Regions from separate parts of the Geobacillus sp. FSL W8-0026 genome, predicted to be linked through region 1. Evidence: predicted binding sites of a transcription regulator. Region 1 holds the regulator's gene; each other region holds the start of a gene.
What was found. The regulator Rex, encoded in region 1, represses fermentation and respiration genes when NADH is low (regulators of the CRP and FNR family bind a similar motif). The targets are predictions, from matches to a motif close to TTGTGAAATATTTCACAA.
Positions count from the first base shown of each region.

Region 1 (7,566 bases):
GCCGCTTGCCGTTTTTTCTTCTGTTTCCACGACTTCAATGACAATGCGATCGCCTAATGGCTTCAACACGGGAAACAACCTCCTTAACGATAGTTTTCGCCGTTCTTATTAGCACTCATCTTTATTGAGTGCTAACACACTTATAATATTAATGAACTTCTTTCCGTTTTGCAAGTAGGAAATTCAAAAAAATAGCGGCTTTTCTTTTTGGCGCCACACGAGCCAATCGGTCGCCCCGAAGACCGGCAAAAAACACCCTTCCTCCGCCAACCGGCCGCATTTCGCCCAAAACCGCTGCTTCGGGCGTGACAGAAACGCGCGGGCAGCGCATTGTTCCACCGACAAGCGGTCTCGTTCGTTTCCACGCTTCCGGCGTGACAGAAACATGCCGGCCAGCTGAAGGGCAACCGGGCGGGACGACGGCTAGCTTCTCAAGCCAGCGGCGCAAAATCCGTTTTCATTATTGCACATTTCCAGCGCCAATAAACACCCGGCGGCTGTTTTTTTGTCCCGTTTGCCGTTGGATTGAACCAACGCGCTTTTCTTATCATTTCGCCAAACATATGCTACAATACGGATATATTTTGAATAAAGGGGTAAGAAAACTTGAAACGTCATGACTGGTACGTGCTGATCACCTATATTGCCATGCAGCTGTCCGCTTTTGCCGGCGTGCCGCTTCTATGCGCCCTCGGCGTCGGGTCAAGCGCGAAAACCCCCAGCGAAGCTACAAAAATCGCTTCTGGATATTGGGCGGTCATCAGCTTTTTGACAGCGTTTGTCATTATTTTATGGCTGCTTCGCCGCGCCCGCCCTGAGCGAAACATGCGGCAGATGCCGCTCGCTTCATCGTGGATGTGGGCATTTTTAGGCGTATTTTTGGCGCTTGTCGCCCAAAGCATCGCCGTCAATATCGAATGGCGGCTGCTCGGCATTGAACCAGGATCGGAGAACACAAGACAAATCATTGAGATCATTCGCTTGACACCGCTGCTAGTCATTGTTGCTTCGGCCATCGGCCCGATTTTGGAAGAACTCGTTTTCCGCAAAATCATTTTTGGATCGCTTTATGAAAAATACCGCTTTTGGCCGGCCGCGCTCGCAAGCTCGCTTCTTTTCGCCATCGCCCATATGGAGCTGGAGCATTTGCTTTTGTATACAGCGATCGGTCTGACGTTCGCCTTTTTATATGCGAAAACCGGCCGCATTTTCGTGCCGATGTTCGCCCATGTGGCGATGAACACGTTCGTTGTCGTTGTGCAGATGCTACTGGCTGATGAAATGGAAAAAATGATGCGCCAGCCGGAATTGCCGCTGACGATTTGGGGGGTATGGTTATGACGCGCCACCCTCGACTCTTCTCATTGCCCTATTTCCTTCTAGGTTTGCTGTTTACGTATTTGGCGATCCAAAGCGCGCATGAAACGATTTGGAACGTTTCGACCATCGCCTTGGCGGCGTTGGCGGCTTTTGATTTCGGAACCGCCTTTCGTCTGCTTTTTACCCCGAAGCGATAAAGAAGGTGCCCCAAACGTACGATCGGGACACCTTTTTTTATGATATGCCCATCCGTGCTCCCTCGATCTGTTTCCCGCGAACATCCCCGTCGGCAAGCGGCGATTTTCATCCCCGTCTGGAGGGCAGATCACAAGCTTGCCCATGGACCTTTCCCGTGAAAATGCCGGCCTGACACGGATTTGCATCCCCGGGTGGGGGCAGATCACACCGCCCATGGATCTTTCCCATGAAAATGCCGGACCGGCGCGAGATTTTCACCCTCCAAGTGGAGGGCAGATCACAGCTTGCCCATGGATCTTTCCCGTGAAAATGCCGGACCGGCGCGAGATTTTCCCCCCGAGTGGACGCTGTCCATGGAATTTTTTGTTTAAAAATCGCTTTGGCCGTGCGCCGCTTTACTCGTTGTCTCCTTGTTCCGCCGCTGATCGCGCCTTCCGGTAGCCGATTTTTGCGATCCAAATGCTCCCTTCATACAAAAGCGTAAGCGGAATCATGACGATCACTTGCGACAACACATCGGGCGGCGTGATAATCGCCGCGATAATTAACAGCACCAAATACGCATACTTGCGAACGCGAACAAGAAACTGCGGCGTGATAAGCCCTAAGCGGGTGAAAAACAGCACCACGATCGGCAGCTGAAACACAACGCCAAACGGCAGCACAAGCTGAAGCATAAACTGGAAATATTCGTTAATGCCGATCATTTGCTGGACCCCCAGCTGTTCAGCCAGCTGGTTCATAAATCGAACGACAAATGGAAACAAAACGAAATAGGCAAAGCTGACACCGCCCAAAAAAAGAACAATCGATGCCGGAATATAGCTTAGCGTTACCTTCCGCTCTTTTTCATACAGACCGGGGCTGACAAACGCCCAAATTTGATACAGCAGCACCGGAGACGTCAGCACGGCGGCAATGACAAAAGCAAACTGAAAGTATACTTTGATCGGATCGGTCAGGCGAAAGGCGTTCATGGTCAGCTGCTTTGTCTCAGCCGTTCGTTGCAAATAGATAATGACATCATCGACGAAAAAGAAGCTCGCCGCCAACGCCGCGGCGAAAAAAACGAGCACAATGATCAGCCGCTTTCGCAGTTCACCGAGGTGTTCATACACTGACATCTCTTTGTCATTCATAGTTCCTCATCCCGCCTTATCACCGGTCGGTTTTCGTTTCGTCCTCATCCGCAAGACCCTTGGTGGCGTCTTTGAACTCGCGCAGCGACTCGCCAAACGAACGCCCTAGTTCCGGCAGCTTTTTCGTGCCAAACAACAGCAAAATCAAAACAGCCAGCAATACATATTTCATGAATGATTCTCTCCTTTTGCCGATGGCGATGGATAGTTTTTCAAAAAGTACACAAGCGATTGCAGCTCAATGGCCAAATCGATGTGGTGAACGCGAATATGGTCAGGCACGTTCAGCCGCGCCGGAGTAAAGTTTAAAATTCCTTTAATCCCTTGGGCGACAAGGCGATCGGTCAACGCCTGAGCCGCGGAGGCCGGCACGGTTAAAATAGCGACCGGAATGTCGCCGCGCAGCCGTTCTTCCAGCTCATCGAGATGATAGACGGGCACGCCGCCGACTGTCGTTCCTACTTTTTGCTCATCAACATCGAACGCCATCACAATTTTCGTGTTATTGTTTTTCGAAAAATTATAGTTTAAAAAAGCGGTGCCTAAATTGCCGACTCCAAACAGCGCCACTTCAGTCACTTCATCCTCTTCCAACGTCTGGCGAAAAAACGACAACAAATAATGGACATTATACCCGTATCCTTTTTTGCCGAGCGCGCCAAAATACGAAAAATCGCGGCGGATCGTCGCTGGATCGACTTTCACCGCCTCGCTCAGCTCAGCGGAAGAGACGCGCTGCTTTCCTGATGCATGCAAGTTCTTTAAAAATCGGTAATAAAGCGGCAGCCGCTTAGCCGTCGCTTGCGGAATTTTCGGTTGTTCATTGCTCATTGTCTCATCCCCTAGCTAATCGGTTTTCCGTCGATAATGGCCGGATTTCCCGCCCGTTTTTTCGACCAAATACGTCGGACCGATCGTCATCCCTTTGTCGAGCGCCTTACACATGTCGTATACCGTCAACGCACAAACCGAAACGGCCGTCAGCGCTTCCATTTCCACCCCCGTGCTCCCTTTCGTTTTCACGGTCGCTGTAATGACAAGACGAGGCTCGGTTTCTTCATGCTCCCAAGAAAACGTGAAATCGACGCTCTTTAGCATCAGCGGGTGGCACATCGGGATCAGGTCAGCCGTTTTTTTGGCCGCCATGACCCCTGCCACTTGGGCGACGGCCAGCACATCCCCTTTTTTAATGTCACGGCCTTTGATTTTTTCATAAATTTCTTGGCTGACAGTGACGCTCGTTCGCGCCACCGCGACCCTGACCGTCTCTTCTTTGTCCGTGATATCGACCATCTTCGCGCGTCCCTCTTCATTAAAATGGGTAAACGATGACAAAGCCATCTCCTCCATGTCTACACTATACATGATTTTTCTCCTTCTGTCTTTGACCGTCTGAGCAACATACGTTAAACTATTCCGAGAGGTGAACCGACATGATGATTTTGCAAGTGCGTGGACTCACGAAATATTTTGGCGCTGACCTTATTTTATCGAATATTAAACTAGAAATACAGTCCCGCGACCGCATCGCCCTTGTCGGCCGAAACGGAGCGGGAAAATCGACATTATTAAAAATCATCGCCGGCGAACTATCTTTTGACAGCGGTGAAATCATCAAGCCAAACCATCTCAAAATCGGCTATTTGGCACAACAGAGCGGGTTGGAATCATCACGCTCCATTTGGGAGGAAATGCTCGACGTGTTCGCACCGCTTCAAGCGATGGAACAACAGCTGGCCGCGCTCGGCTCTCAGCTTGGCGATCCCGATGTGCTCGCCGATCCCGTCCGCTATGAAAAAACGCTGAAAATGTACGATGAACTGCAAGAGCAGTATAAGGAACAAGGCGGCTATCAATATGAGGCCGACATTCGTTCCGTCTTGCACGGATTGCAATTTTCTTCATACGATTATCAAACAACACCGGTCTCTTCGTTAAGCGGCGGACAGCGAACACGGCTCGCTCTCGGAAAGCTGCTGTTGTCCAAGCCGGATTTGCTGATTTTAGACGAACCGACCAACCATTTAGACTTGGACACACTCGCTTGGCTGGAACAGTATTTGCAGGCATATCCGGGCGCCCTCTTGCTCGTCTCCCATGACCGATACTTTCTCGACAAAGTTGCCAATCACGTGTACGAGCTGTCCAACGCCAAGCTGCGGACGTACAATGGCAACTACAGCCGCTATCTGGAACTGAAAGCGCAGCAATATGAGCAAGAGCTACAGCGATATGAAAAACAACAGGAAGAAATCGCCCGATTGCAAGAGTTTATTCAGCGCAACATCGCCCGCGCCTCGACGGCCAAGCGGGCGCAAAGCCGGCGAAAACAGCTGGAGAAAATGGAGCGAATGGAACGGCCTGTCGGAGAGGAAAAATCGGCATCATTTTCTTTCACGATCGAACGACCAAGCGGTCAACAAGTGCTCATCGCTGAAGACGTGGCCGTCGGTTACCGGAACGAGCCGGTCATTCGTCATATCAGCTTCCGCATCGCCCGCGGCGAAAGCGTCGCGTTGGTCGGTCCAAACGGCATCGGCAAATCTACACTGTTGAAAGCCATCGCCGGGCAGCTTCCCATTCAGGCCGGACATTTGCGCTACGGCACGAACGTCCAAATCGGATATTATGATCAAGATCAAGCCGACCTGTCGTCCAATAAACGAGTCATTGACGAATTATGGGATGCTTACCCCCTTAAAACAGAAAAAGAAATCCGAACGATACTCGGCAACTTCCTGTTTTCGGGCGATGACGTTTTAAAACCGATCTCAGCGTTGAGCGGCGGGGAAAAGGCGCGCTTGGCGCTCGCGAAGCTGATGCTCCAACAGGCCAATTTTCTCATTCTGGACGAGCCGACCAACCATTTAGACCTCGACAGCAAACAAGTGCTCGAACAGGCATTGATCGACTATCCAGGCACCATTTTGTTCGTCTCCCACGACCGCTATTTCATCAACCGCATCGCTACGAAGGTGCTCGAGCTGTCAAGCGACGGCCTTAGCGAATATTTGGGAGACTATGACTACTATATCGCCAAAAAAGAAGAAATGCGTGAGTTAGCCCGTTTGGATGCCAGCCCAATCGTTCCGAGCAGCAACGAGTCGGCGAAATCTGTTTATGAACAAGAAAAAGAGGAAAAAAGACGCCAGCGTCAACGTCAACGCCGTCTAGCCGAAATCGAAGCAGAAATCACCGCGCTTGAAGAGCAAATCGCCCAAGCCGAACAGCGACTATGCGATCCGTCCGTTTATGACGACTACGAAACAGCACAACAGCTTGTGCAAGAAAACGAGGAGCGAAAGCAGCAAGTGGAAAAACTGCTGGCCGAATGGGAGCAGCTTTATGACTCACCATAACCAACCGCCCGCCGGTTATTTCGGTGGGCGGTTTCAATTAGTCACATTATCCACAAAGAAATCCACAATCCATCCAGTGAAATATAGGTTATTCACCAACTTTTCCACATTATCCACAAAAAACAGTTCGATTTTGTTCAACATCGCTGTGTATTATTTTCCTCATATTCATCCGATTTACGCCATATTTCCACATCATCCACAACCTGTGGATGAAACTATGCACAAATCGGACCACCAGTCTGTCCACCAATCCACCCTTGCCGTCTAAAAAAGAAACGGCGGTTGGCCCGCCGCCAAAACCGCCGATTGTGTCCATCGGTTTGTCCTTCGTTACGTTACGCCAACGGCAAGCTTGGATCGGCGTTCAACGCCAAATCTGACCGCCTGCCTTGCCAGTACAACATCGTGCCCGCGGCCGCAATCATCGCCGCATTATCGGTACATAACGATAACGGTGGAATAACCAGCTCCACACCGGGGAGCTCCTGCCTCATTCGCTCCCCTAATGCAGTCCGCAACCCGCGGTTGGCCGCCACTCCACCAGCGAGCAACACTTGCCGGACGCGATATTGTTTGGCTGCTTGTAAAGTCTTTGTCGTCAACACTTCAACTACGCTGGCTTGAAAACTGGCTGCCATCTGCTTCGGATCGATCTCCTCGCCGCGCTGTTTAGCACGATGAAGCGTATTCAACACCGCCGATTTTAAGCCGCTGAAACTGAAATCATACGATCCTTCCTCAAGCCATGCCCGCGGCAAGTCAATGGTCGGCTCTCCTTCTTGGGCCAACCGGTCAATGTGCGGCCCTCCCGGATACGGAAGCCCCAAAGCGCGAGCCACCTTGTCATACGCCTCACCGGCGGCGTCATCTCGCGTTTCACCAATCACCTTGAATTTGACGTGTTCTTCCATGTAAACGAGCTCTGTATGCCCTCCGGAAACGACCAGAGCCAAGAGCGGAAATTTCATTTCCGACACGAGCTGATTGGCATAAATATGCCCAGCGATATGATGCACGCCGACAAGCGGAATGCCGTGAGCAAACGCCAACGCTTTCGCCGCGTTCACTCCGACAAGAAGCGCCCCGACAAGCCCTGGCCCCGCTGTCACAGCGATAGCCTGAAGGTCGGAAAATGACACTTTCGCCTGCTGCATCGCCTCTTCAATCACGAGCGTAATTTGCTCCACATGATGGCGCGAGGCGATCTCAGGAACGACGCCGCCAAACCGCCGATGACTTTCCATCTGTGAAGCGACCACATTGGACAGAATGGCTCTTCCGTTTTTAACAACCGCGGCGGCAGTCTCGTCGCAGCTTGTTTCAATCCCTAATACATACACATCTTCATTCATGTAGCTTCACCCACATCACCAACGCATCCTCAAAATTATCGGGATAATATCGTTTTCGAATACCGCCGTTGCGAAACCCGAGTTTCCGATATAACGATTGAGCGACATGATTGGACACACGCACTTCCAGCGTCATCGTCACTGCCCCTTGTCGCCTCGCCAGATCCATCAGACAACGCATCAACGCCTCACCAA
Region 1 is NZ_CP150194.1:270,852-278,417, reverse strand. Features, by position in the region: gene groES (co-chaperone GroES) at 1-69, opposite strand, end outside; gene NST29_RS01490 (hypothetical protein) at 184-387, opposite strand; gene NST29_RS01485 (type II CAAX endopeptidase family protein) at 607-1,341, shown strand; gene NST29_RS01480 (YdiK family protein) at 1,338-1,517, shown strand; gene tatC (twin-arginine translocase subunit TatC) at 1,914-2,657, opposite strand; gene tatA (twin-arginine translocase TatA/TatE family subunit) at 2,677-2,829, opposite strand; gene NST29_RS01465 (redox-sensing transcriptional repressor Rex) at 2,826-3,488, opposite strand; gene moaC (cyclic pyranopterin monophosphate synthase MoaC) at 3,504-3,992, opposite strand; gene NST29_RS01455 (ABC-F family ATP-binding cassette domain-containing protein) at 4,091-6,016, shown strand; gene tsaD (tRNA (adenosine(37)-N6)-threonylcarbamoyltransferase complex transferase subunit TsaD) at 6,355-7,371, opposite strand; gene rimI (ribosomal protein S18-alanine N-acetyltransferase) at 7,364-7,566, opposite strand, start outside.

Region 2 (7,566 bases), 1.1 Mb from region 1:
CGGCTTTCCGGACGGATAAGCTTTTGTTTCCAGTTGATCGCCAATCCATGCACTGCCATCTTCCCATTGTTCTTTTTTCCAAATCGGTACGATTTGTTTGATCCGTTCGATGGCGTAGCGGTTCGCTTCATACGCTTCCGCGCGGTGTGGCGAGGAAACCGCGATGACGACGGCGATGTCGCCGATCTCAAGGCGCCCGATCCGATGGGTGATCGCCGTTTTCGCTCCCGGCCATTGTTCGGCGATTTCCGTTCCGATTTGCGCCAGCATTTTCTCCGCCATCGACACGTACGCTTCATATTGCAAAAAGAGCGTCCGCTTGCCGTTCGTCCATTCGCGCACCGTGCCGGCAAACACGGCAACCGCGCCGGCTTCCGGGCGCATCACTTTTTTCATCACATCCTCGACCGAAATCGGCTCGGACGTGATGACAAACAACGATTCCGTCATGTCCCTCTTCTCACCTCATTCATCAACCATGGGATATATGCGGCCTCATCAGCCAGCGAAAACAAAGGGTGCGGCAACGGCCGGGAAAGCGGTTCCCAGGCGATGACGGCGCGGATGTTGGCGAGGTGCTGAAGCGACGCCCAATCTTCCTCGGAGCGCACAAGCACGACTTTCGGATGGAGCGCCTTCTTATAGCCTTCGACCAGCACGAGATCCAGTCGAAGCGGCGCATAAAGCGCCAACACATCATCCAACCGCCACAACGGGCGGCGGAGATGCAGCTGCAACAGCCCGTCCCCTTCCACCGCTGTCGCCACCGCCCCGGCCCGCTCATGACGGACGGAATCGACGCCTTCCGGCCGTGCCGGCTCGCCGCCATGGCCGTGATGCTTCACCGTCCCGACGCGCCATCCTTCCCGGACGGCGGCCGCCACCCATTTTTCGACGAGCGTCGTCTTGCCCGTATGTTTATAGCCGACAACTTGCCAGACGTTCATTCGCTCGATCCCTCATCATCATCGAGCAGCCATACGTCCACCTCGTCACCCTTAGCGAATCCTCTCGTCCCGCCCGGCAGCACCATCAAGGCGTTGGCCGCCGCGAGCGAGGTGACGATGTTCGACTTATCCATGCCGACCGGTTTGACGATCAGCCGGCCGTCAATCGCTTCGATTCGGCTGCGCACGAAGCGGGTGAACGGATTCGGTTTGGGAAAATCGGCGCCGAGCGTGGCCTTCACTTTTTTCAAATACGGCTTGGGGGAAAACAAGCGCGTCCGCACGACCGGGCGGACAAACAGTTCATAGCCGACGTAGCACGCCGACGGATTGCCGGAGAGGCCAAACAGCAGCTTGCCATTCCACTCCGCGACGGTCGTCACGCTCCCCGGGCGCATGGCGATTTTGTTAAACAAAACGTTCGCCCCCAGCCGCTCGTAAATGGCGGGCAAATAGTCGTAATCGCCGACCGAGACGCCGCCGGTCGTCATAAGCATGTCCACTTGATCGAGCGCCTCGCGCACGGCGTGAAAGCACGCGTCAAAGTCGTCGGCCAGCTGGCCAAAATAGATCAGCTCAGCGCCGCTTTTGAGCGCCTGTGCTTCAATCATGTAGGCGTTGCTGTTGCGGATTTTTCCCGGAACGAGCGGTTCAGAAACGTCAAGCAGCTCGCTGCCGGTCGCAAACAAGCCGATCCGCGGCTTTTTCGCCACCTTCACTTCGGCGTAGCCAAACGTCGCCAACAGCGCCGCCACTCCCGGATTGATGCGCGTTCCTTTTTCGACGAGCGGTTGTCCCTTTTTGGCATCTTCTCCTTGAAACGAGATGTTGTCGCCGGGGCGGAACGGGCGCTTAATCGACATATACGTTTTTCCATCCCGTTCATACTGTTTGGCCAGCTCCAACATGACGACCGCATCGCACCCTTGTGGAATTTGCGCTCCGGTCATCAGGCGCACCGCTTGAAACGGGCCGACGGGCTGTTTCGCCACTTGTCCGGCGCCAATCGTTTCGATCACTTCAAACTCGACCGGACGATCCAACCCCGCTCCTTCCGAATCGGCGGCGCGAATGGCAAATCCGTCATACGGGGAGCGGTCAAACGGCGGCACATCATGGTCAGCGCGCAAATCTTCGGCCAAATAGCGGCCATACGACTGGCGAAGCGGCACCGTTTCCTCTTCTCCCACTCCGGCGTAACGCATCACCCGAGCGATCGCTTCCGCTACAGGAATCGGGGTTCGTCTTTCGACCATGTCTCTCTCTCCTTTCGACTATATGGCTGGCGGCTATGGTCTCGTCCTTTTCACGTGGTTGCAGCGGTTTGATGCCTCCCGCCAGCATTTCATCACCGACACTCACAGCGGCGATATGCGCCAACATCCTTTTCCTCGTCTAGGGGGCCGGTGATTTAAGGAAGCAGGCCGTTTACCGGCCTCGTTTCTCAAATAGAAAAGCCTTGTCGCATCGGTATCGCCTTTCACACGCTCCCCCCATCGTTCATAGAGAAACAACCGTTTTTCACCAGTCATCTAGGGGGCCGGTGATTTACTCACGCAACCGCTTCTCGGAATCGTTTCTCAAGTAGAAAAACTGGTTGTATCAGCTTCTATGTTCACGCGTTCCATCATCGATCAAGGCAAACAGCGGTTTTTCACCAACCTTCTAGAGGATGTTGACAAGGCGACCGAAGGCGGGACGCGAAGTGCGCCAACATCCTTTCCCGCGTCTCGCCGAACAAAGCGGCCGACGGTGCGAGCTCTTGCCTCACTTTATCCGCCTAGCGGTATTGTTCCTGACTATAGTTTAGCACGTCTTGAGCCCGATGTTCGACTCGGTCGACCGGCTCTTTTGTCTTGATTGTACATAAAAACGAAAAGTGCCGTTGTGATGTTGATCACATTCGTTCTCCGTCTTCATTTTTTCGCTGCTGTGAGATGAATCACAACGTGGCCGCGGAAAACACGGTATGCTGAAGCTGTAACGATTGGATCAATGGAGGGATGATGAATGGAACAGCGGTTTACTGAACAATCATTGATTGGCGATATTGTCACTCAATTTCCGAAAGCAGCTGATTTGTTGAAAGCGCGGCGCATCGATTTTTGCTGCGGCGGACAGCGTCCGTTAAAAGAAGCCATCGAAGAGCGCGGACTGGATGGCGAAGCGCTCCTTCGCGAGCTGAACACCCTTTATGCGGAGGCGCAAAACAAGCCGACCCGAAACTGGAGCGAAGCGACGCTGACCGACTTGGTCGATCATATTATCAACACGCACCACCGCTATTTGAACGAGGAACTGCCGCAGCTCAGCCCATATGTCACAAAAGTATTGCGCGTACACGGCATGCACCACCCGCACCTTTCCCGCGTGCATAAACTGTTTCACGAGTTAAAAGCGGAACTCGAGCAACACTTGATTACAGAAGAAACAGAAGCATTCCCGCTCATTTTCCAATTTACTGACAACCCCTCGCCGGAAAACCGGGAGGCGGTCGAACAGGCTGTTCGCGAACTGGTCAATGAGCATGAGATCGCTGGCGATTTGATCAAAGACATTCGCGACATCACCAACGACTTCACCCCGCCGGAAGACGCGTGCGGCACGTATCGGCTCGTTTACAGCCGACTCGCCGCGCTCGAAGAAGATTTGTTTACCCACATCCATTTAGAAAACAACGTCCTCTTCCCGCGCGTGCTGGCGGCGGTAAGAGCATAAGCAAGCAAACCCTTCCCCCATTTCTAAGGCAAAGGCAGGCGCAGCGAGCGATGAACAGGCCGCTCTTCGCCGGAAAGAGCGGCCCTTCTTCTTTGTCATCCGCCAATATACGACATTTCAATTTTCTTCCGTTGCTTCGCCGTTTCTTCCGTCCGTTCTTCTGAATAGCGATCTGTCCGCTGGTTCCAAACCGCGGTGATCAACGACTTCAGTTCCTCTTTCGTCGCCCCGGCGCGCAGGTTGTCTTTCAACGACACGCCCTTCGATGCAAACAAACACGTATACAGCTTCCCGTCCGCGGAAATGCGCGCCCGCGTGCAGCTGCGGCAAAACGTTTCCGTCACTGAGGCGATAAAGCCGACTTCCACCTCCGTGCCGACGTAGCGGTAGCGGCTCGCCACCTCGCCGAAATACGCTTTTTCGACCGGTTCGAGCGGATGCATGGCGTTGATTTGTTCATACATCTCTTTTTTCGTCACAACATGGGAGTAATCCCAGCCGTTCGTTGTGCCGACGTCCATAAATTCGATGAGGCGGAGCGGAATGCCTTGTTCTTTGAAATAGGCCGCCATCGGCACGATTTGCGAGTCGTTCCACCCTTTTTTGACGACCATGTTCACCTTGACGCCGAGCCCTGCCGCCCGGGCGGCTTCAATGCCTTTTAACACCGGGGCGACGCCGATGCCGATGCCGTTCATTTTGCGGAAAATGTCATCATCCAACGCATCCAAGCTGACGTTGACGCGCTTTAGTCCGGCTTCTTTCAGCCGCTGCGCCCATTTCACTAAATGAACGCCGTTGGTCGTCAAGCCAATATCGCGCAGGCCGGGAATCGCAGACAGCCGCGCCACAAGCGCATCCAAATCGCGCCTTAAGAGCGGCTCGCCGCCCGTCAAGCGGATTTTTTCGACGCCCAGCTCGACAAAACATTCCGAAAGAAGCGCCATTTCCTCGACCGTCAACAGCTCACCTTCCGCCAAAAAGCGAAAATTCGGCCCGAACACGTCGGCCGGCATGCAATAGACGCAGCGAAAATTGCATTGGTCGATCACTGATAACCGCAAATCGCGAAGCGGGCGGGACAGGCGGTCCATGACGTTCGTTCGGTTGCGCTCGCCCATCGCACTCCCTCCTTTCTGTTTCGTTCGCCGCACGATATTGACAGGCGGCTTTGTTTATCTTAATTAGGCGAGAAGACTCCCACTTCAATGAAGCGAAGCGGCGCATTAAACATCTTAAAGAAAAGTAAAGCTGTAGACCTGAGTGTCTTATGCTCTAAAGTGGACACGCCTCAAAGAATAAGGATTGCTTGAAGCAGTCAAACTTCTTTGGAAGCCTCCACTTCAAATTTTCGCTAGAAAATTAAGTGGGGGTCGTTCACTCCCGTAAACGACCGAGTTTCGTCGCAAAAGCCAATAAACTGAATGACAATCCGATCGTGACCGCCACCCATGCCCACGCGAACTCCATCCGCCCCGATTCCATGGCCATGTAGACGGCGGTCGGGATCGTTTGCGTTTTTCCCGGAATATTGCCGGCGAACATGAGCGTTGCGCCAAACTCCCCGAGGCTGCGGGCAAACGACAGCACCGCTCCGGATAATAACGCGTGTCTGGCAAGCGGCAGCGAAATATGCCAAAAGACTTGGCGCTCATTCGCCCCATCGATGCGCGCCGCCCCTTCAATGGTTGGATCGACCGCTTCAAGCCCGGCTTTGGCCGCCTGATACATGAGCGGGAATGACACGACCACGGCAGCCATCACCGCGGCACCGGGCGTAAACAGTACGGTCGTATGAAACGACGCTTCGATCCACCGGCCGATGGGGCTATGGCGGCCAAACAAGACGACGAGCAAAAAACCGACGACCGACGGCGGCAACACGAGCGGCAACATAAACACCGTCTCCACCACCGTCTTGCCGCGAAACCGGCGGCGCGCCATCCGCCTCGCCGCCGCTGTCCCTAAGACCGCGACAATCAAGCCGGCGAAAAGTGATACTTTAATCGATAACCAAACCGGTGACCAAAACGTTGTCATGGGTCAGCCTCTCTTTGTTCCATCTCCATCCTAACGATACGAAAACAAATAGATAAACGCTGTGATGCTGCTCACATTGATTGTATCATACGGGCGGGGAAATCCGGCTTAGAAAAATTTGTGACAACCTGCACAAAAAAAGTGACAAACGGTGATTTTTTTCACGCTGTCCCCACTGTGAGGTTTTTTACAATAGAAATAGCCGAACAAATGGAGGTGTCAATCATGCAACGGCTAAGCCAACCAGTGGAGAAACGCGATTTTTCCCTCTTGCGCTCATGGCTGCAATCGTCGAAAAAAGTGATTCCGCTCCGCAAACATTCGTTTTTGTTTCAAGAAGGAATGCCCGCCAATGAGCTGTATTTGATTCTTTCCGGCAAGGTGCAAGTAAGCAAAATTTGCCCCGATGGAAAAGAAATGTGTTTCCGCATTTGCGGAAGCGGAGAAATCGTCGGCGAGCTGACGCTGTTTACAAATGATGCCCGCTATTTATTGACCGCCAAAGTGATTGAACCGGGGGAAGCAGCGGTGATGAAGAAAAACGAACTTGAAGACCAGCTGCTGATCAATCCGACCCTTACCCTTGAATATATGCGCTGGATGAGCAAGCATGCCCGGCGGACGCAGACGAAGTTTCGCGACTTGATGATGAACGGCAAAAAAGGGGCGCTCTATTCGACGCTCATTCGCCTATGCAACAGCTATGGGGTCTCGCTTGGAGATGGAAGCATTTTCATTGATTTAACATTAAGAAACCAAGACTTAGCCAACTTTTGCGGCACGACACGCGAAAGCGTCAATCGGATGCTCAATGCATTAAAGCAAGAAGGGATCATTTCTATGAGGCGAGGGAAAATTACCGTCCACGACTTAAACTATTTAAAAACGGAAATCCAATGCGAAGACTGCCCACCGGATATTTGTTGCATTGAATGAGCACGGCGCTTTCATTTTAGAGCCAACTCCCCCGCTTCGCTAACGCTTGAAGTGGGGGCTCCTTACCAATATGTAACTACCCCTCAAACAAGCGGATTTTCTCGCCGACTTTCGCCAATAACGGCTTTTCTTTAAGGGTAAATGTGTCCCCGTTCGTATTCGGATCGCCAGGTTTAAGCGCCTTCGCTGAGAAAACGACATAGCTTGGCACGCCGTTTTGGAAGTCGTTCATGTCGTTGTATTTATACCATTCATTTTGGATGAGCACATATTCGCGATCCACTTCCTTATCGGTCGGATAACCGTTTTTCGGCTTGACGATGATCACGCCGTGCATGCCGTTGGCGATATGTTGCAAGACTGGCTTCGTGCCGCAATGATACATAAACACGCCCGGGTTGTTTGCGGGGTAAGTGAACGTTCCCGATTTGTTCGGCATCACGTCAATAAAGTCTTTTGACGGTGCAGCGTGGACAGCGTGAAAGTCCATGCTGTGCGGGATGACTGGGTCCATATTTTTCAGCGTAAAATGGATCGTATCCCCTTCATTGACAACGACGAGCGGCCCGGGCGCCTGGCCGTTAAACGTCCACGCTTTGTAGATTTTTCCTTTGTCAATTTCAATATCGGTAATTTGCGCCGTCATTTCGATGTGGACGTCATGCGGTCCGATCCGCTCCATTTTCAACGGCACCGGCGCTTGATTCACTCCTTTGTGCGCCGCTAAAACGTTCGTCGCCTGCTGTTGTGTGGCGGCCGTTTCACTTTTGCTTTCCACCTTCACCTGCTCTCCCCCGTTATTGCACGCCGCTAAAAGCGAGGCCGCCAACACGATCGATAACAACGCGGATCCATTTCGGTTCATCGTTCTTTCCTCCTCTTCTAACGGAATCGGTTTACACCTTCAGCGTACGCCATTTCGGCT
Region 2 is NZ_CP150194.1:2,770,543-2,778,108, forward strand. Features, by position in the region: gene NST29_RS13875 (molybdenum cofactor biosynthesis protein MoaE) at 1-450, opposite strand, end outside; gene mobB (molybdopterin-guanine dinucleotide biosynthesis protein B) at 447-947, opposite strand; gene glp (gephyrin-like molybdotransferase Glp) at 944-2,203, opposite strand; gene ric (iron-sulfur cluster repair di-iron protein) at 2,958-3,665, shown strand; gene moaA (GTP 3',8-cyclase MoaA) at 3,761-4,786, opposite strand; gene modB (molybdate ABC transporter permease subunit) at 5,043-5,705, opposite strand; gene NST29_RS13905 (Crp/Fnr family transcriptional regulator) at 5,931-6,641, shown strand; partial or broken gene NST29_RS13910 (multicopper oxidase domain-containing protein) at 6,727-7,506, opposite strand.
Region 2: ric (iron-sulfur cluster repair di-iron protein) is a predicted target of Rex. The motif match lies at 2,878-2,895, and genes of this name have one in related genera.

Region 3 (7,566 bases), 1.5 Mb from region 1:
TCGGCGAGCAAGGCGGTCGTATGCTCTTGATCTGCATAGGCCATCCATTCAAGCATGAGCGGCAAGTAGTCGGGCAGCTCGTGATCGGAGACGGCGAATCCGGCCGCCTCGTAGCGCGCTTTTAAGGCAACGAGTTCGATTCCGCGCTCCCGCTGCTCGCCGTTTGTCATATACGTCAAGTACAAATTCGTTTTTTTGCCGAAATCAAATGTTTCGACATATTGCTCCATCCGCTCTCGAGCCGGGGTGACCGCGAGCTGTTCGGCCACTGCCAAAAGCGGCGCGCGGACGGTTTCATCGTCAAGCGAGCGGATGGCGTCTAGGCAGTCAGGAAGCGATTCGGCCCACTGTTCGTCCGGGTAAGACAACAAATACGATACACATAGAAAGACCGTTTGTTGTTGTTCGCTGTTCATCGTAAATCCTCCATTTCATTATTGAAGGGGGCGGGGCTCGCCTTCTTTCTCCTTTTACAGCGTGCCGCAAGCGCCCGGGCCGCCGGCAAATGCAAGCCCGCAGCTGCCTTGTTCGGCGTAGAGGTCAGCGACTTCTTCGCGGTGCGATGCTGGAATGACGAAGCGGTCTTCGTATTTGGCAATCGCGAGCAAACGGTACATCTCTTCAATGTCTTCACGGCTTAAGCCGAGCGATTCAATGAGGCGGATGTCCGGCTGTTTGTTCGTTTGTTTCGCCCGCATGTATGAGCGCATGGCCGCCATTTTTTTCAATGTCGTGCGGATGTGCGCCGTATCGCCCGCCGTCAGCAAATTCGCCAAATATTCGATCGGAATGCGCATTTCATCAATGGCCGGGAAGATGTCATCGGCGCTCGCTTGGCTTCCTTTTCCTTCGATCGTATTCATGATCGGGCTCAGCGGCGGAATGTACCATACCATTGGCAGCGTCCGGTATTCCGGATGCAGCGGCAAAGCGATTTTCCAGTTGACGATCATTTTGTAAATCGGCGAGCGCTGCGCCGCGGCGATCCATTCGTCCGGGATGCCGGCTTCTTTCGCGGCGGCGGCGACGGCTGGATCGTTTGGATCAAGGAAAATATCAAGCTGGGCGTGGTACAGCTGTTTCTCATCTGTGACGCTCGCCGCTTCTTTCACTTTGTCAGCGTCATACAGCATCACACCGATGTAACGGATGCGGCCGACGCACGTTTCCGAACAAATCGTCGGCATGCCGGCTTCGATGCGCGGGAAGCAGAGCGTGCATTTTTCCGCTTTGTTCGTTTGCCAGTTGAAATACACTTTTTTGTACGGACAGCTTGTGACGCAATACCGCCAAGCGCGGCAGGCGTTTTGGTCGACGAGGACGATGCCGTCCTCGTCGCGTTTGTACATGGCGCCTGACGGGCAGCTCGATACGCATGACGGATTGAGGCAATGCTCGCAAATGCGCGGCAAGTACATCATAAAGACATTCTCAAATTCCGCTTGGATCGCCTGCTCCATTTTGACAACGTTCGGATCACGCAAACCGGTGATATGGGCGCCGGCCAGATCGTCTTCCCAGTTCGGCCCCCATGACAGCTCCATCCATTCGCCGGTGATGCTTGATTTCGGCCGCGCCACTGGCTGGTATTGTTTTAGCGGGCTGTTCGTCAACGTTTCATAGTCGTAATTCCACGGTTCGTAGTAATCGTCGATCGTAGGCTGGTACGGATTGTAGAACAAGTTGACGAGCCGCATCGCTTTCGAGCCGGATTTGAGCCGCAGTTCGCCGTTTTTCAACTCCCAGCCGCCTCTATACTTCTCTTGGTTTTCCCATTGTTTCGGATAGCCGATTCCGGGTTTCGTTTCAACGTTGTTAAAGTACATGTATTCAGCGCCGGGGCGGTTCGTCCATGTGTTTTTGCACGTGACGCTGCACGTATGGCAGCCGATGCATTTGTCCAAATTCATCACCATGCCGACTTGCGCTTTAATCTTCAAGCCAATCAACCTCCTCGAGTTTGCGGATGACGACGTACAGGTCGCGTTGGTTGCCCGTCGGTCCGTAATAGTTGAATCCGTAGCTTAACTGTGCATATCCGCCGATCATATGCGTCGGCTTTACGTGGATGCGCGTCGGGCTGTTGTGCGTGCCGCCGCGGTTGTTTGTCAGCTTCGTGCCCGGCACGTTAATATGGCGGTCTTGCGCGTGGTGCATAAACGCCATGCCGCGCGGCAGCCGGTGGGAGACGACGGCGCGGGCGACGACGACGCCGTTTTCGTTGAAACATTCGATCCAGTCGTTGTCGTTGATGCCGGCTTCGGCCGCATCATCTTTGTTCATCCACACGGTCGGCCCGCCGCGGAAAAGCGTCAACATCGGCAAGGAGTCGAAATACATGCTGTGGATCGACCATTTGTTATGCGGCGTCAAATAGTTCAAGATGACTTCCTTTCCGTTTTCTTTCGGGCGTTTGTTTGAAAACGGACGGTGCGGCAACACCGGCTTGAACGTCGCCATCGTTTCGCCAAACTCGCGCATCAGTTCATGATCGATGTAAAACGACTGCCGGCCGGTCAACGTCCGCCACGGGATGAGCCGTTCGACGTTCGTCGTAAACGGCGAGTAGCGCCGCCCGCCTTTTTCAGAGCCGCTGAACGCCGGCGAGGTGATGACCGTTTTCGGCTGGGCGGTGATTTGTTCAAACGTAAAGCATTCTTCCTCGCGTTCTTTCGCTAAATCGGCCAATTTCAAATCCGTCTTTTTCTCAAGCGCCTCCCACGCTTTCACCGCCATTTTGCCGTTTGTAGTTGATGACAGCGTCAAAATCGCTTCAGCCGCTTTTTTCGCTTCGCTGATATCCGGGCAGCCGTCGGCGATGGAAGCGCGCCGGACAGTGCCGAGCCGGCGTTTCAACTGTTCATACTCGTCTTTCGCTGACCAGGCAATCCCTTTTGTGCCGATCGGCTGGCGGGCGACGTTCGGACCCAGGGCGGTCATTTGATCGTAAATGAGCGTATAGTCGCGCTCGATGACATGAATGTTCGGCATCGTTTTGCCCGGAATCGGTTCAGTTTCGCCTTTGCTCCAGTCTTTCACTTCACCGAACGGCTGCGCCAGCTCTTGCGCCGTATCGTGCAACAGCGGAGTGGCGACGACTTCTTTCATCGGCTTTAAGCCGGCTTGTTTGGCGACATCAGATACGGCTTTCGCAAGTGATTTGAAAATATCCCAGTCCGAGCGCGCTTCCCAGAGCGGAGGCACGGCTGGATTGAACGGATGGATGAACGGATGCATATCCGTGCTGCTTAAGTCATGTTTTTCATACCATGTCGCTGCCGGCAGGACGACATCGGAGTAGAGCGCTGTGCCGGCCATGCGGAAGTCCAAGTTGACAAGCAGATCGAGCTTGCCTTCCGGCGCTTCATCGCGCCAGCGGATTTCTTCCGGGCGCAGGCTGTCGCGGTCATCGTTTAACAAGCCGTTCGTCGTGCCAAGCAAATGTTTTAAGAAGTATTCGTGCCCTTTGCCGGAGCTTGAGATTAAGTTGGCGCGCCAGACGATCAAGTTGCGCGGAAAATTCGCCTCGTTGTCCGGATCTTCGATCGCAAACTGCAATTCTTTCTTTTTCAGCTGTTTCGCGACGTAGGCGCCGATCTCTTCCGGCGTGCGGGCTCCATGGCTTACTGCTTCGTTATACAGCTCGATGCCGTTTTTGTTAAACGTCGGGTACGACGGCAGCCAGCCAAGCCGCGCGGCCAAGACGTTGTAATCGCCAGGGTGTGAATAGCGCGCTTTTTTGGCCAGCGGTGAGATGAGCTCATCGACCGGCCGCTCTTCATAGCGCCATTGGTCGGTCGCAAAGTAAAAGAATGACGTGCCGTTTTGCAATTTCGCTGGTCCGACCCAGTCGCGGGCGGTGGCGATTGTCTGCCATCCTTCCACCGGCCGCAGCTTTTCCTGCCCGACGTAATGGGCCCAACCGCCGCCATTCACCCCTTGGGCGCCGACGAACAAGACAAGGTTCAAGACGGCGCGGTAAATCGTATCGGAGTTGAACCAATGGTTGATCCCGGCGCCGACGATGATCATCGACCGGCCGTTTGTGTCGATCGCGTTGTCGGCAAACTCACGGGCGATTTTCACGACGAGTTCGCGGTCGACGCCGGTGATCGCTTCTTGCCATGCTGGCGTGAATGGCACCTCGTCATCGTACGAGCGGGCGACTGTGCCGCCGATGCCGCGGTCAATGCCGTAGTTGGCCAAAATCAAATCATAGACGGTCGTGACGTAAACGTCTCCTGTTACGGTTTGCACTTTTTTCACTGGAACCGCGCGTTCGATCGTTTTTCCGCCCTCAGCGGTGAAATATGGAAGCTGGATCGAGATGACTTCATCTTCGCTCCCTAAAAACGACAGGCGTGGCTCAAGCGGCTGTTCTGTTTCCTCATCAACAAGACGCAAGTTCCATTTTCCTTTGTCTTCCCAGCGAGCGCCGATCGTTCCATTCGGCACGACAAACGAGTCGGTGTTTTCATCATAGATGACCGGCTTCCATTCGGCATTGTTCGTTTGTTTGCCAAGGTCTTTCGCCAACAAGAAGCGGCCGGCCGTCCATGTGCCGCCGTTTTGTTTTAAGGTGACGACAAACGGAAAATCGGTGTACGTTTTGGCATATCGTTCAAAATATGGAACGGTCCGTTTGACGTAATATTCGTTTAAAATAACATGTCCCATCGCCATCGCCAAGGCGCCGTCCGTCCCTTGCTTCACCGACAGCCAGTCGTCGGCGAATTTTGTCGACTCGGCGTAATCTGGGCTGACGGAGACGACTTTCGTGCCGCGGTAGCGCACTTCGGCTAAAAAGTGAGCGTCCGGAGTCCGGGTGAGCGGGACGTTCGAGCCCCAGGTGATGATGTAGCCGGCGTTGTACCAGTCGCTTGACTCCGGCACGTCCGTTTGGTCGCCCCAAATTTGCGGCGACGCCGGCGGCAAGTCGGCGTACCAATCATAGAAGCTTAACATCGGCCCGCCCATCAGCTGCATGAAGCGCGATCCGGCGGCATGGCTGACCATCGACATGGCTGGAATCGGGGAGAAGCCGACGTTGCGGTCCGGGCCGTATTTGACGACCGTATACAATAAAGAAGCGGCGACAAGCGTCAATGCTTCATCCCAGCTGACGCGCACGAATCCGCCCTTCCCGCGCGCCTGTTTGTAGCGCTTCGCTTTTTCGCGGTCTTCAACGATGCTTTTCCACGCCTCAAGCGGGTTGTTTGGATGATGGGAGAGCGCCTCGCGCCACATGTCAAGCAAGATGCCGCGGACATACGGGTATTTGACGCGCAGCGGGCTGTACATATACCATGAGAAGCTCGCGCCGCGCGGGCAGCCGCGCGGTTCAAAGTCCGGCATATCCGGCCCGGTCGACGGATAGTCGAGCTGCTGTCCTTCCCAGGTGACGATGCCGTTTTTGACGTAAATGTTCCAGCTGCACGACCCCGTGCAGTTGACGCCATGGGTCGAGCGGACGACTTTGTCGTGCTGCCAGCGGCGACGGTATGCATCTTCCCAGGCGCGGTCGCCGTAGGTTGTTTCGCTATGGCCGTCGGCTTGGCGCTCGATCGGCCGAATATATTTGAAACGGTTGGTGAGCGGAGATCGTTTTCGTTTCATTTGCTTCACTCCTTATTAGCGTTGTGTACTTTTAACTATAGCCATGATGTCAATAACGCGATGTTAACTTTGTCACACTTGGCATCATTGTCACAAATCCGTCAAAAAAACGAACGAATATTCTTTTCTGTGGTATAATGGGGAAAACGATAAAAGTTTGAGGGGATTTCGTTGCGATACTCCAGCCATGTCATTGCCACATTATGCCTCGGCGCGGCGGCGGCCGCGCATACAAAGCTGCCGTTTACCGCCGCCTATACGGCGGGGCTTGTCATCGGCAGCCTTCTTCCTGACATTGACGAGCCGTCGTCATACGTCGGCCGCCGTTCGTTCGGCGTCGCGGGGAAAGTAAAAGAAGCGTTCGGCCATCGCGGCATGACGCATTCGCTCATCGTCTGGGGGGTGCTTGCCGCCCTCGTCTGGCGCGACTCGGCGTCGCCGTTTACCGCTGGGCTCGTGCTCGGCTACTTGTTTCATATTGTGGAAGACTTTTTTTCTGTTCAAGGGGTGCCGCTGTTTTGGCCGTTTTCGTCCAAGCGGTGGAAAGTGCCGCTCTATCGGACGGGAAAAGGGATGGAGAAAGCATTGGTTGGCATCGCTTGGATCGCATTCGTCTATTTTGGCGTCAACGGCTTGTTTCACGAATGGTGGTGGTCATGGTTGTCGATGTGGTAACGGCGTCCGATCAAAAAAAGGAAAAAAGAGGTGCGGCGGCGAATATAGTGAGAGGAACGGATTTGACTAGATAAGGGGGAGAGGAAGATGAGCGAACAATATCCGGTGCTCTCGGGCGCCGAGCCGTTTTACGCCGAAAACGGGCCGGTCGGGGTGCTGCTCGTGCACGGATTCACCGGCACGCCCCACAGCATGCGCCCGCTCGCTGAAGCGTATGCGAAAGCCGGCTATACCGTTTGCCTGCCGCGCTTAAAAGGGCACGGAACGCATTACGAAGACATGGAACGGACGACGTTCCACGATTGGGTCGCCTCGGTCGAAGAAGGATATGGATGGCTGAAACAACGATGCCAAACCATTTTTGTCACCGGGCTGTCGATGGGCGGGACGCTCACGCTTTATTTGGCGGAACATCACCCAGACATCTGCGGCATCGTGCCGATTAACGCCGCTGTCGACATCCCGGCCATCGCCGCCGGGATGACGGGCGGGGGCGAGCTGCCGAGGTATCTGGATTCGATCGGTTCGGACTTGAAAAACCCGGATGTGAAAGAGCTGGCATACGAGAAAACGCCGACCGCTTCGCTTCTTCAGCTGGCTAGGCTGATGGCACAGACAAAAGCGAAACTCGATCGCATCGTCTGTCCGGCGTTGATTTTTGTCTCCGACGAAGATCACGTCGTGCCGCCGGGAAACGCTGACATCATCTTTCAAGGCATTTCATCGACGGAGAAAGAGATCGTCCGCCTCCGAAACAGCTACCATGTGGCGACGCTCGATTACGACCAACCGATGATTATTGAACGGTCTCTCGAATTTTTCGCCAAGCACGCCGGATAAAACGAATCGGTATATGGCTGATCCTGTTCAAAGGAGAGGCCATTTTTTGTTTGTCGGTATTTTTGTGAAAAAAATATGTGGCTGTTTTGCCGGGCTTGTTCTACACTTAATAAATAGCTAGAAAAAGAATAAGGGAGTTTCTTTGTATGAATCATATCAAACCGATCGCATTGCTCGTTGAAGAAAAACGAATCGTGGATGCCCTTGCCCAGGTGCGGCCGCATTTAGAAAACATGGGATTGTTTCAATGGCGGCCGCTCATGGCTTCGTGGGACGAGATCGAACCGTTTCGGACGCTTGTCCGCCTGTTCGACTACGCGCTTATGTACCGGCATAGCGGGCTTGTCGCCCGGTACGCCCACCGGAAGTTCAACACGCTGCAGACGCTTGCGTGGTTGTGCGACGAATGGCTCGATCAACGCCGGCCGCTCGATG
Region 3 is NZ_CP150194.1:1,737,970-1,745,535, forward strand. Features, by position in the region: gene narJ (nitrate reductase molybdenum cofactor assembly chaperone) at 1-416, opposite strand, end outside; gene narH (nitrate reductase subunit beta) at 471-1,940, opposite strand; gene NST29_RS08695 (nitrate reductase subunit alpha) at 1,930-5,616, opposite strand; gene NST29_RS08700 (metal-dependent hydrolase) at 5,788-6,291, shown strand; gene NST29_RS08705 (alpha/beta fold hydrolase) at 6,379-7,131, shown strand; gene NST29_RS08710 (tetratricopeptide repeat protein) at 7,278-7,566, shown strand, end outside.
Region 3: NST29_RS08695 (nitrate reductase subunit alpha) is a predicted target of Rex. The motif match lies at 5,677-5,694, and genes of this name have one in related genera.

Region 4 (7,566 bases), 370 kb from region 1:
ACATCCGTTTGCCGCTCCATCGCGACTGCTAGGCGGAACAAGCGATCGGATAGGGAAAACACATCGATCGGCAGCATGGCGACTTGCCAAAACAAGGAATTTTTTTGCCAAGATGGCCGAGTCGATTCGAACAGCAGGGTGAAGCCGAACTGTTTGATCAGTTGGCGCAGGCCCGCTTGAATCGGCTCCGGACGGGCGGAGCAGGAAAGAAGCACATGGCCGACGATGAAATGGTCGTTGACGGCAATTTCCGGGTTTTGTCCGGCGTTGGCGAGCTTATCCATCCACAGCTTGCGCGGAATATCAAACTGAACGGCAATATTCGCTTCACGACAGTGTCGGTCGGCCGATTGGCTCCAGCCGGTGAGCGTTTCTAGGACGGCGTTCGTATGGCTCTTTGTTCCCATCCCGTTGATTTCCATGACCGCCGCGAGAAAGGCGGGCTGCCCTTTCGCCGCTTGGGCCGCGTTGGCTGTTGGTTGATCCATGAACGTTAGGCGCAGGCGGAAGCGCACGCTCCCGTGGCGCCGGCCACCTCCTCTCAAAGCATGACGGAAAAAGGGGAGTCTTAATTTTCAAAATTTGTTGTTTATCATACCATGGGGGGCAGAGGAAATCAATGGACGTTGGTTAGGGGGTGATCATGTTCACAAAATTGTCGAAAAGCTTGACGAAAACGGCCGTGTTCCCCTCGCATGGACGTTTGCGGGGCAAAAGGGAAACGTTCAACATCTCGGAGGTTGGAGATTTCATCTTGGATCGGGCTTTGCAATGTCATTTCCGAGCTGGAATAAACTGTTGGTTTTCTGGCGTGCTCCATCGCCAAAAAGGAGTGAAGAGCGGCTCGGTCGCGATGGAAAGGGCGCCTAATGTTTGGAAAAGGCGCCCTTCTGGACATGTCGGTGGACAGGTCGAGTTTTCTGCCCGTCCCGGCGATTCATGATCGCTTTTCCTACGTTCGGCAATTGATTGGCCCGCCACCTCCCGTTCTAGCGATTCGTTATGGATTTTTCCCCATCATTTCCACGCGGCTTGCTGGGAACAGCCGCTTTTCGTCCTTCCTGCTTCGGCAAGGAAGGAGGCAGTTACAGTTGTCGGAACGCTTTGCCAACGGCATCGATCGTGTAGGCGATGTCGTCTTCGGTATGAGCGAGGGTGATAAACCATGCTTCATACTTGGACGGTGCAAGATTGATTCCTTGTTTGAGCATGAGCTTGAAAAATTTCGCAAACAACGTGCCGTCGCTGCGCTGGGCTTGCTCATAGTTTTCGACGTTTTCTTCCGTAAAGAAGACGGTGAGCGCGCCTTTTAAGCGGTTGACGGTTACCGGCAGGCCGCATTGGCGGGCATGGGCGAGGATGCCTTCTTCGAGCATGGCTCCTAGCCGATCCAGATGTTCGTAGACGCCCTCTTGCTTTAACACTTCAAGGCAGGCGATGCCAGCGAGCATCGACGCCGGGTTGCCGGCCATCGTCCCCGCTTGGTACGCTGGGCCGAGCGGAGCGACTTGTTCCATAATGTCTTGGCGTCCGCCGTATGCGCCGATCGGCAAGCCGCCGCCGATAATTTTTCCCATCGCTGTCAAGTCTGGCTCAATGCCAAGCAAGTTTTGCGCCCCGCCATACATAAAGCGGAAGGCGGTGATCACTTCGTCGTAAATGACAAGCGCCCCTTTCTTGTGAGCCACCTCATTGATCGCTTCTAGAAAGCCTGGCTTTGGCAGAACGATGCCGAAGTTGCCGACGATCGGTTCGACCAATACGGCTGCAACGTGCTCGCCCCAAACGTTCATCGCTTCACGGAACGATTCCGCATCATTGTACGGCACCGTAATCACTTCTTGGGCAATGCTTGGCGGTACGCCAGCTGAATCCGGCGTTCCTAATGTCGATGGGCCTGAGCCGGCGGCGACGAGCACAAGATCTGAATGGCCATGGTAGCAGCCGGCAAATTTGACGATTTTGCTGCGGCCGGTGTAGGCGCGGGCGACGCGGATCGTCGTCATCACCGCTTCCGTTCCTGAGTTGACAAACCGTACTTTTTCAAGCGACGGGATCGCCTCTTTTAACATTTTGGCGAACGTAATCTCATGCGGCGTCGGCGTGCCGTACAGCACTCCGGTCTCGGCGGCGCGGCGGATGGCCGCGGCGATGTGTGGATGGGCGTGGCCGGCGATGATCGGCCCGTAGGCGGCCAAATAGTCGATGTACCGGTTTCCATCTACATCCCAGAAATACGCTCCCTGCGCCCGTTCCATCACGACTGGTGCTCCGCCGCCGACGGCTTTGTATGAGCGGGACGGGCTGTTCACCCCGCCGACAATGTGCTTAAGTGCTTCCTCATAGAATTGTTCTGATTTGGTCCACTGCATCGTTTGATCCTCCTGTTTCCGATGACTGCGCCTTTATTTTACCATAATGGGGTTGTCAGTTGCGGCTAGGGTGTTCGCGCGCACAAACGAGCCCCTTTGGTATGGATGAGACACAAAAGAGGTGCAAATGACGATGATTTATGTATAATGAATGGCGATGTAACGGAAAACAGGCAAACCCCTTTGTTAGTCGGCAACTAAAGAGGCGGGAGGAGAACGATGAACATCATTGAAGTTGAACAGCTGCGAAAAGAATTTAAAGTCCATAGAAGCCGCTCCGGCCTCGTCGGGGCGTTTCGCGATTTATGGACGCGCCGTTACACGACCGTTCGGGCGGTTGACGGCATTTCTTTTGCTGTCAAGCGAGGTGAAATCGTCGGTTATATCGGCGAAAACGGGGCCGGCAAGTCGACGACGATCAAGATGTTGACCGGTATTTTAACCCCGACGTCAGGTCGCATCGTCGTCAACGGGATGAACCCGCATCAAGAGCGGGAGAAATTTGTGCGCACGATCGGCGTTGTGTTCGGCCAGCGCTCGCAATTGTGGTGGGATATCGCGGTTCAAGAATCGTTTCGCTTGTTGAAAAAAGTGTACCGCGTTCCCGATGAACAGTACGACCGCCATATGGGCGAGGTGATCGAGATGCTTGAGATCGGATCGCTGCTTGATAAGCCGGTGCGCAAGCTGTCGCTCGGGCAGCGGATGCGCTGCGAGCTCGCCGCCGCGCTCATTCACAATCCGCCGCTGTTGTTTTTGGACGAGCCGACAATCGGTTTGGATGTGCTTGTTAAGCTCAACATCCGTCAGTTTTTGAAACAGTTGAACGAGCGGTACGGAACGACGATTTTGCTGACGACGCACGACATGTCAGACATCGAGGCGCTGTGCGAGCGGGTGATCATGCTTGACGAAGGAAAAATCATTTATGATGGTTCGCTCGAAACGTTAAAAGAAAAGTGGGGACAAGGAAAACGGGTGGCGTTTACATTCGCAGAAGCAACGGCCGCTCCGCCTTTGCAGGAGCTGACGGTTGGCTTGGATGTCGTCTGGAAAAAAGGAGAGCAGCCGAACATTTGGGTGGCGCACGTTCCATCGGGAGGAGTGCCGGAAGTCGTCAGCCGCGTCGCCGCCCGCTACCCGCTGCAAGATATTCGGATTTATGAAGCGTCGACGGAAGAGATCGTTCGCCACATTTACGAAGAGGGTGCGGTGCATGGATAAGTATATGGAAATGATTCGCATCCGCTTTTTAATGATGCTCGCTTACCGGACCAACTATTATACGGGGATTCTCATTTACGCCATTAACATTGCGGCGTACTACTTCCTTTGGTCGGCCGTTTATGGGGGCAGGCCGTCGATGCAAGGGATGTCGCTTGAGCAAATGACGACGTATGTCGCCATTTCTTGGCTGGCGCGGGCGTTTTATTTTAACAACCTTGACCGCGAAATCGCCATGGAAATCCGGGATGGAAAAGTAGCGGTGGAATTGATCCGCCCGTACAGCTATTTGGGAATGAAAGCAGTGCAAGGGCTTGGCGAGGGGCTGTTCCGCCTGTTCTTTTTATCATTGCCTGGGCTTTTGGTCGTATCGCTTTTTTTGCCGCTGCAGTTTCCAGAACACGCGAAAACGTGGTTCGCCTTCGCTCTGTCGCTTTTATTCAGCTTTATCATTTTTTCCGAGCTGAACTTGCTTGCGGGGGTTGTGACGTTTTTTACGTTCCGCAATGAAGGGTTGCTGCGGGCGAAGCGGTTTATCATCGACTTGTTTTCCGGGTTGATTTTGCCGCTTTCCTTTTATCCAGATTGGGCGCAGCGATGGATGCACTATTTTCCGTTTCAGGCGATCAGCTATATCCCGAGCATGATTGTTACGGAAAGCTTCCAAGGCGCCGCCGCTCGCGACGGCCTGCTCATGCAGGCGGCATGGTGCATCGCGTTGCTGTTCCCGCTTGGATGGTTATGGAGGGCGGCGAAACGGCGTCTCGTTGTGCAAGGAGGGTAAACGTTGTTTTACGTATCGGTGTTTGTTCAATACATGGGGCAATATATGAAGACGAAACTGCAATATCGTGCCGATTTGTTCGTAGAGTGGCTGTCCGACTTGATGGCTCAGGCCGTCAACTTGATCTTTTTGCTCGTTGTGTTCAGCCATACGCCGCTCCTTCACGGTTGGTCGCGCGATGAGATGTTGTTCATTTACGGCTTTTTCCTCGTGCCGTACGCCGTATTTGCGGCCTTTTTCAACTTATGGGATTTTAATGAGCGCTACATTGTCCAAGGCGAAATGGACCGCGTGTTGACGCGCCCGGTGCACAGCCTGTTTCAGATCATTCTCGAGCGAATGGAGCTCGAATCGTTGCTTGGCGCTGTGCCCGGGCTGGTCATTATGGTGTATGTCGGCAGCCGCTTGTCGCTTTCGTTCCATTGGTATGATGCCTTGATGTTTATTTTGCTTGTGGTCGGCGGGGTGTTGATTTATGCCGGCATTTTCATTTCGCTGGCGACGATTAGCTTTTTTGCCGATGCCCGCACATCCATCATGCCGATGATGTACAACATCAGCAGCTATGGCCGCTACCCGGTCGATATTTACCATCGCGTCATCCGCTATATTTTAACGTGGGTGTTGCCGTTTGCCTTCGTCGGCGTCTATCCGGCTTCGTATTTTCTCCGCAAGGAAGAATGGTATGGCTACGCGTTTTTCACTCCGGTCGTCGGCGCCTTGTTTTTTGCCATCGCCGTCATGCTTTGGAACGCTGGGGTGAGGTGGTATCGCGGGACGGGGAGCTGACTGCCCCGTCCGTTTTTTGCTTAACGGAGGCTGTCATAAAAATGCCAAACAACGGCCAAACAATTGCCATAATCGTTTATGCATAGTTCTCGCTTCATCGTGTAAAATAATTTGTGAATATATTCACAATAATGAGGAGGGAGACAGCGATGAAAAACGGAGGAGGAAATCGCGTGGCGGTCATCGGCACCGGGTTTGTCGGCGCCAGTTATGCTTTTGCTTTATTGAACCAAGGGATTGCCGATGAAATTGTGCTCATCGATGCGAATGAAAATAAAGCTGCGGGCGATGCGATGGATTTCAACCATGGGAAAGTGTTTGCGCCGAAGCCCACGGACATTTGGCATGGCGATTACCGCGACTGCCGCGACGCTGATTTAGTCGTCATTTGCGCCGGCGCCAATCAAAAACCAGGCGAGACGCGGCTTGATCTAGTGGATAAAAATATCGCCATTTTCCGCTCGATCGTTGAATCGGTTATGGCATCCGGGTTTCAAGGATTGTTTCTTGTCGCCACCAATCCGGTTGATATTTTAACATATGCGACGTGGAAGTTCAGCGGCCTGCCGCCAGAACGAGTAATCGGATCGGGCACGATTTTGGACACCGCCCGCTTTCGCTTTTTATTAGGCGAGTATTTCGCCATCGCCCCGACGAATGTCCACGCCTACATTATCGGGGAACACGGCGATACCGAGCTTCCGGTCTGGAGCCAGGCTGACATCGGCGGGGTGCCGATCCGCAAGTGGATCGAATCGAAAGGAGAACAGGCAAGGGAGGATTTGGAGCGCATTTTTGCCAACGTTCGTGACGCTGCTTATCAAATTATCGAGAAAAAAGGAGCGACATACTACGGCATCGCCATGGGGCTTGCCCGCGTGACGCGTGCCATTTTGCATAACGAAAATGCCATTTTGACCGTCTCGGCTTATTTGGACGGCTTATACGGTGAACGCGACGTCTATATCGGCGTACCAGCGGTCATCAACCGTAATGGCATCCGCGAAGTGATTGAAATCGAGCTGGACGATCACGAGCAAACTTGGTTTCACCACAGCGCCGCGACGCTGAAAGAGGTGCTGGCCCGCTTCTTTTTCCGGTGAGGAGTCGCCATGACAACGCGATTTGCGCCTCACTGAGCTGGCTGCCCGCTTTTTTTTCCAGTGAGGAGTGCGTTCGGTCAAAATGACAACTTGCCATTTGACTGGATGAGCCACTCGACAGACGGCGCCTTGGTGCGGTCGGTTGGTTTCACTCCCCGCTGGTTCCTCCCCGTCATAATTGCTTGTCCGGCCACGTATATATGAACAACGGACAAAGATGGGGGGATGCGATGGATTACGCCTTCCTCGGAGTGATTGCCGCCGTCCTCCTAGGCAGTATCACCTCGCTTTGGACGGCGCGCGTGCAAGCGACGCACCGGCTTTCGCTCGACAGCTTATGGGTGCTTGTTCAGTGGTACGTAACAATGATGCTTGGGTTTGCTATGATTTACATGATTTTGCAGATCAACGGCCATCAAGTGTTTACTCCGTCTCCGAACAGTGCCACAGGAGAACGTCTCGCTTTGCTTGAGGATAGCTTGTACTTAAGCGGTATGACGCTCTTATCCGTCGGGTACGGGGATGTGACCCCGATCGGCATCGGTCGGTGGATCGCCATTGCCGAAGCGCTTCTCGGCTACATTATGCCTGCTGTCATTGTCACGCGCACTGTATTTGACTGGGACCATCGCTGACAGTTGCAAATTCTCTTCGTCTTCGCTACGCTAAAAGAAAACAACGAAGACGGAGGGAATGCCATGACGGCAGTGATTGGCCAGCCAGCCCCGGATTTCACTTTGCCAGCAAGCAACGGGGAAATGGTGTCGCTTTCCGATTTTTGTGGTCAGTATGTCATTCTTTATTTTTATCCAAAGGACATGACGCCTGGGTGCACGACCGAGGCATGCGATTTTCGCGACCGCTATGAACGGTTTAACGAATTGAATGCCGTCATCTTAGGGGTGAGCACAGACCCAGTCAAGCGGCATGAAACGTTCGTTGAGAAGTATGAATTGCCGTTTTTGCTTCTTTCCGATGAGCAGCATCAGGTGGCAGAACTGTATGGGGTCTGGAAGAAAAAGCGGAATTTTGGCAAAGAATACATGGGCATCGAGCGCTCGACGTTCATTATCGCCCCCGATGGAACATTGGTCAAAGAATGGCGCGGGGTGAAAGTAAAGGGGCACGTCGATGAGACGCTCGCGCAGGTGGCCCGATTGGCCTCATCTAGGTAAGCGTCCAAGCAAGAACAACGTTTTTGCGTATGATGCATAGTAACCTCCTCAAATGAATGAATTGTGGCGGGCGGAAACGATTTCCGCCCTCTTTTTGTTAAATAAAGACGCGCAAGTCC
Region 4 is NZ_CP150194.1:643,454-651,019, forward strand. Features, by position in the region: gene NST29_RS03210 (glutamate synthase) at 1-488, opposite strand, end outside; gene NST29_RS03215 (glutamate-1-semialdehyde 2,1-aminomutase) at 1,086-2,372, opposite strand; gene NST29_RS03220 (ATP-binding cassette domain-containing protein) at 2,592-3,596, shown strand; gene NST29_RS03225 (ABC-2 family transporter protein) at 3,589-4,380, shown strand; gene NST29_RS03230 (ABC-2 family transporter protein) at 4,384-5,169, shown strand; gene NST29_RS03235 (L-lactate dehydrogenase) at 5,319-6,272, shown strand; gene NST29_RS03240 (potassium channel family protein) at 6,503-6,907, shown strand; gene bcp (thioredoxin-dependent thiol peroxidase) at 6,971-7,447, shown strand.
Region 4: NST29_RS03235 (L-lactate dehydrogenase) is a predicted target of Rex. The motif match lies at 5,281-5,298, and genes of this name have one in related genera.